One region of the Citrobacter pasteurii genome, then DNA from elsewhere that is predicted to be linked to it. Evidence: predicted binding sites of a transcription regulator. Region 1 holds the regulator's gene; the other holds the start of a gene.
The links. Region 1 encodes PhoB, which activates phosphate uptake and scavenging genes when phosphate is short. Its sites were predicted from a motif close to CTGTCATAAAACTGNCNNAT; they were not measured.
Positions count from the first base shown of each region.

Region 1 (3,133 bases):
CAAAAGTAAACGTATGTTTGTGCTGGCTCAGCGTTTGCGCTTCGTGCTCGACCACGCGCAGCATCATCGGCACATCCACCTTTTCATTGAGCATCATCGCCGGTGCGGCTTCAATTTTCGACAGTGTCAGCAACTGCTTCACTAACCCTTCCATACGGTACGTTTGTTCACGCATGGTATGCAGCGCTTTTTCGCGCGTCGTCCCTTCCAGCGGATGTTCCTGCATCATTTCCAGGTAGCCCTGCAACACCGTCAGCGGGGTACGTAGCTCATGGCTGGCGTTGGCGAAAAAGTTACGTCGTGAACCTTCCAGTTGGTGCATCTGGGTAACGTCGCGCGCCACCATTAGCAGTTGCTTATCGGTGTAGGGCATTACGCGAATTTCCAGATGCCGTCCGGTGTTGAGTACCAGATTAATTGGCCGACTAAAGTCGCGTGTTTTCAGATATTGTGTGAACTCCGGGTAGCGCAACAAGTTAAGAATATTTTGCCCGCTATCATCCGGCCAGCGTAACCCTAAAACCTGCTGTGCCAGTCCGTTACACCAGAAAATACCGCCTTCTTCGGTGGTTAGCACCACTGCGTCGGGTAGCGATTCCGCCCCGCTGCGAAAGCGTTTAATGAGGTTACCCAATTCGCGACGGCGCTTTTTGTTACGCAACTGCATTTGATGCAGGCCGTAGAGCAGTGGCTCCCAACTGCCACGACCCGGTGGAGGCGTCATACTCCTGTCGACCCACAGCCACCAGGACAAACGCAATAAGTTCCAGAAATGCCAGATAAGCAGGCCCGTTACCGACGCCAGTAAAAACCAGGGTAGATAACCAAAAAAAGCGCTAAGGATAAAAGCCGGTATGCAGCAGAGGATCAGCTCCAGTACCAGCCTTTTCCATGACAATCGTTCAAGCAAACGTCTTACTCCATTTACAGCCTAATCCCTCAGGCTCTTATTACTTGCAGTCAGAAGCGGGTCGAAAAGCGATATCCCGTCCCGCGTACCGTCTGCACCATACGATCGTGTCCGCTATGCTCCAGCGCTTTACGCAACCGGCGAATATGCACATCCACTGTCCGGTCTTCCACGTAGACATTGGTTCCCCAGACATGATTGAGGAGTTGTTCACGGCTGTAGACGCGCTCAGGGTGGGTCATAAAGAAGTGCAACAGTTTGAATTCGGTCGGCCCCATATCCAGCGGATCCTCTCCGGTCATCACGCGATGCGAGGTCGGATCAAGGCTTAGCCCCTGCATCTCAATAACCTCTTCCACCGCCATCGGTGAAATACGACGCAGAACCGCTTTAATACGCGCCACCAGCTCCTTGGGAGAAAACGGCTTGGTAATATAATCATCCGCACCGGTTTCCAGACCCCGGACGCGGTCTTCCTCTTCACCTCTCGCCGTCAGCATCATCACGGGGATATCCCGCGTCATCGCTTCCCGCTTGAGGTGTTTAATAAACTGTAGACCCGAGCCGCCGGGAAGCATCCAGTCAAGCAGGACGAGATCCGGCCAGGGTTCATTAAGTTGGTTCACAGCACTGTCATAGTCTTCGGCTTCTACGGGTTGAAAACCGTTTTGCTCGAGCACGAAGCAGACCATTTCACGAATTGGAGCTTCATCTTCTACGACCAGAATACGTCTCGCCATGATTTGCCCTGTTTATAATTAAATCGTTTGCCATCAATACCGTGGCATTATGCGTCACTTTTATGACAGATTTATGAAAAGATAGTCCAGGTTTAACGCAGCCAGGCGAATTATGACAGCCCGGAAACAAGATATTACCGCCCTTGCAAGGTTATAATCTCCGCCATCGTTTTTTTGTCATGGAACTCTTATGCGCATCCTCCACACGTCTGACTGGCATCTGGGCCAAAATTTCTACAGCAAGAGCCGCGCCGCTGAACACCAGGCCTTTCTCGACTGGCTGCTGGAAACGGCACAATCCCATCAGGTGGATGCCATTATTGTGGCAGGCGATATTTTTGATACCGGCTCACCGCCAAGCTATGCCCGTGAGCTGTATAACCGTTTTGTCGTTAATCTGCAGCAAACCGGCTGTCATCTGGTGGTGCTGGCAGGCAACCACGACTCCGTCGCCACGCTCAATGAGTCCCGCGATATTCTGGCGTTTCTCAACACCACGGTCGTGGCCAGCGCGGGCCACGCGCCGCAAGTGCTACCTCAACGCGACGGCACGCCGGGCGCGATCCTTTGCCCGGTTCCTTTTTTACGTCCACGTGACATCATTACCAGTCAGGCGGGGCTAACCGGTCACGAAAAGCAGCAGCATTTATTAGGTGCAATCACCGACTATTACCAACAGCAATATCAGAACGCCAGCGCGCTGCGTGGCGACCAGAATCTGCCGATTATTGCGACAGGGCATCTGACCACCGTCGGCGCCAGTAAAAGTGACGCCGTACGTGATATTTATATTGGGACGCTGGATGCTTTTCCGGCACAAAATTTCCCACCGGCGGATTACATTGCGCTGGGACATATTCACCGGGCGCAGATCATCGGCGGTACAGAACATATTCGCTATTGCGGCTCGCCGATTGCGCTTAGTTTTGACGAGTGCGGCAAAAGCAAATGCGTCCACCTGGTGAGCTTTGAAAACGGTAAGCTGAGCGCCGTTGAGAATCTCACCGTACCGGTCACCCAGCCGCTTGCGGTACTGAAAGGCGATCTCGCCGCCATTACCGCCCAGCTTGAGCAGTGGCGCAACGTACAGCAAGATCCGCCGGTGTGGCTGGATATTGAAATTACCACCGATGACTATCTGCATGATATGCAGCGTAAAATCCAGGCCTTGACCGAAGATTTACCGGTAGAGGTGTTACTGGTGCGCCGCAGTCGGGAACAGCGCGAGCGCATCATGGTCAATGAACGTCGTGAAACATTAAGCGAACTGAGCGTGGCGGAGGTTTTTGACCGCCGCCTGGCGCTGGAAGAACTTGAAGAACCACAGCGTGAGCGGCTTAATCAGCTGTTTAGCGCAACCGTACAGACGCTTGCCGGGGAGGCTGAAGCATGAAAATTCTCAGTCTGCGCCTGAAAAACCTCAACTCCCTGAAAGGGGAATGGAAAGTTGATTTCACGGCAGAGCCTTTTGCCAGCAACGGGC
Region 1 covers NZ_CP077262.1:4,079,747-4,082,879, forward strand. Annotated here, with positions in the region: gene phoR (phosphate regulon sensor histidine kinase PhoR) at 1-910, opposite strand, end outside; gene phoB (phosphate response regulator transcription factor PhoB) at 961-1,650, opposite strand; gene sbcD (exonuclease subunit SbcD) at 1,841-3,043, shown strand; gene sbcC (exonuclease subunit SbcC) at 3,040-3,133, shown strand, end outside.

Region 2 (3,133 bases), 1.7 Mb from region 1:
GCTGCGCTCACGCGGCGCGGAGGTGATGATAGTGTGGTTGTTCGGTGACTGGAACAAGCCAAAACCCGCGCCGCACAGCATCATCGGCCAGATGATATTGAAATCCGACGGCGCGGATGGCAGCAACACCAGTGAAAATAATCCACACGCCATCACCATCATTCCCAAAGCGCCTAAAAGCCCGGCGTGGACGCGTTCAATGAGATAACCTGCCAGCGGCGCCATCACCATGGTTGCCAGCGGCCATGGGGTCAATAGCAGGCCCGTTTCTACTTCGCTACGACCGAGTACGGTTTGTAGAAAGAAGGGCAGGGAAACCATCGCCAGCATTTGTGCGCTAAATGAACAGATTGACGTACAAATCGAGAGTGAAAACAACGGAATACGCAGCAGGTCAACCGGTAATAACGGTACTGGTAGCGCGAGCTGACGGCGGATAAAGAAGAAACCTACCACGATGAGCCCGACGAGCTCAGCACCAATTAACTTAAGCGATTGCCCTTGTGCAAAACCGCTAAGTGCGGTGATTAGCAAGCCAAACGTTAGCGCATTCATCACCGCGCCAGGCAGATCAAAACGCGGCTTATTGCTACGCGGTGTATTAGGTGGCAGGAAGCGCATGGCCAGCAGCAACGCGATAATACCCAGTGGGACGTTAATCAGAAACAACCATTTCCATGAGGCAACTGAGAGGATCGCTGCCGCAATAGTCGGGCCTGCTGCTGAGGAAACCGCCACGATAAAGGAGTTGATCCCCATGCCCCGTCCAAGCTGACGCTGCGGATAAATCAGGCGAATGAGTGCTGTATTCACGCTCATCAATGCCGCTCCGCCGAAACCCTGAGCCACACGCGCCAGTGTTAGCATGTGCAGCGAATCGGAGAGGGCACAGAAAAGTGATGCGAGCAGAAATACCACCAGTCCGCACTTGTATATGCGTCGGTAGCCAAACATATCACCCAAAAATGAGAGTGACAGGAGTGATACGACAATCGAGATTTGGTAGGCGTTAACGATCCAGATTGAGCTGGCCGCGGAGGCCTGAAGAGCGGTGGCAATCGTCGGCAGGGCAACGTTAGCAATTGCGCCGTCCAGTACTGCCATTGAGATGCCAATAACAATGGTTAAAATTGCACCGTATCGCTGGGGCAATGGCAGGCCATCGGCCTGGAACTTATCCATAGGAAGTCAATATTGTCGGAAATTATGATGAGAATAATAATTTTAGCATTGATATTCAGGCGTTAGGTCGCAGATTTGTAACTAAGTGAGCAAAGACAGATTGCGACGGCTGGTACGTGAAATTATAATAAAAACCGGTTCTGATTTTTATAAAACACTCGCAATGAGGTGGTAAATGGCTATCGCAGATCTGGATAAACAACCCGATTCTGTATCTTCCGTGCTGAAGGTTTTTGGCATCCTGCAGGCGCTGGGTGAAGAGCGCGAAATTGGTATTACCGAATTGTCACAACGCGTCATGATGTCAAAAAGTACCGTTTATCGCTTTTTGCAGACCATGAAAACGCTGGGTTATGTGGCACAAGAAGGCGAGTCTGAGAAATACTCTCTGACACTGAAATTATTCGAGCTGGGCGCGCGCGCGTTGCAAAACGTTGATCTTATCCGTAGCGCTGACATTCAGATGCGCGAACTTTCGCGCCTGACCAAAGAGACAGTACATCTCGGTGCGCTGGATGAAGACAGCATTGTCTACATCCATAAAATCGACTCGATGTACAATCTGCGCATGTATTCTCGCGTAGGTCGTCGTAATCCGCTGTACAGCACCGCCATTGGTAAAGTGCTGCTGGCATGGCGCGACCGCGATGAAGTGAAGCAAATTCTGGATGGTATTGAGTACAAGCGCAGTACAGATCGGACAATCACTAACACCGATGAGTTGCTGGTATTACTGGATAAAGTCCGTGAGCAGGGCTATGGCGAAGACAACGAAGAGCAGGAAGAAGGACTGCGCTGTATCGGGGTACCGGTATTTGATCGTTTCGGCGTGGTCATTGCGGGTCTGAGCATCTCATTCCCGACGCTGCGTTTTTCTGAAGAACGTTTGCACGAATATGTCGAAATGCTGCACACCGCAGCGCGTAAGATTTCAGAACAAATGGGTTATAACGATTACCCTTTCTGATTTTGACGCGTTGCGATACACAAAAAACCCGATACGGCGTATCGGGTTTTTTACGATCTGTCGTCGTCGCCGGAGCAAATAACGTACTGATTTTTTGCTGCTGTATTAACCGTTATCGATAACGACGGTGCTTTTCCTCAACAGGGGACAATCTGACAGGCCAATGATGCCGCTGTTGGTATGGACGTATTGCGCGGTGCTGGTCCCGCGTGCGGTCAGATATTGACATTGCAGGCCCAGGCCAGCCGCAGTCTCCTTACTTCCTATCAAAACGCCGTAGCCACTCAGTAATAAACCGATCCAAATCAGAGCGAGCAACACAATAGCGCGGATAATCAGACGCATTACAACCTCTTATCTTTTCTCGTTATTATTAGATTAGCCTGTACATGGGATGAAACAAGTGAATCATTCCTAAAAACATTTAATGCCGTTACAGTTAACTTAGGGTTTAGGTAACTCATGATAATTTATCAACATAAGCTGTAGATTCGGAGAGTGGAGTTGGAGTGAAAAAATTTCGATGGGTGGTCCTGATCGTTGTCGTGCTGGTATGCATACTGATGTGGGCGCAGGTGTTCAACATCATGTGCGATCAGGACGTACAATTTTTCAGCGGAATTTGCGCCATCAATAAATTTATTCCCTGGTAAGCGCATTTCAGTAACAGTTGATTACCTTCTTGTGCGGCAGTGGTAAACTATGCTGTCTACATTGAGGTGGTGAAATGAACGAAGTTTTGAATTCTGGCGCGTTGAGTTTTGCGTCTTTAGTGGTATCGGTGGTGGTTCTGGTAATCGGGCTTGTATTGTGGTTTTTCATCAATCGGGCAAGTTCGCGTACTAACGAGCAGATTGAACTGCTTGAGGCGTTGTTGGATCAACAAAAACGACAGAGCGCATTGCTCCGCCGTCTTTGTGAAGCTAACGAGCCGGAAAAAGCAGAAGAGCCAGCCGCGGTGCAAACTCAGGATGAAGATGATGA
Region 2 covers NZ_CP077262.1:2,380,697-2,383,829, forward strand. Annotated here, with positions in the region: gene I6L54_RS11610 (MFS transporter) at 1-1,182, opposite strand, end outside; gene kdgR (DNA-binding transcriptional regulator KdgR) at 1,358-2,149, shown strand; gene I6L54_RS11620 (YobH family protein) at 2,255-2,494, opposite strand; gene mgrB (PhoP/PhoQ regulatory lipoprotein MgrB) at 2,659-2,802, shown strand; gene I6L54_RS11630 (YebO family protein) at 2,877-3,133, shown strand, end outside.
Region 2: the regulator PhoB is predicted to act here: its motif matches at 1,327-1,346, upstream of kdgR (DNA-binding transcriptional regulator KdgR).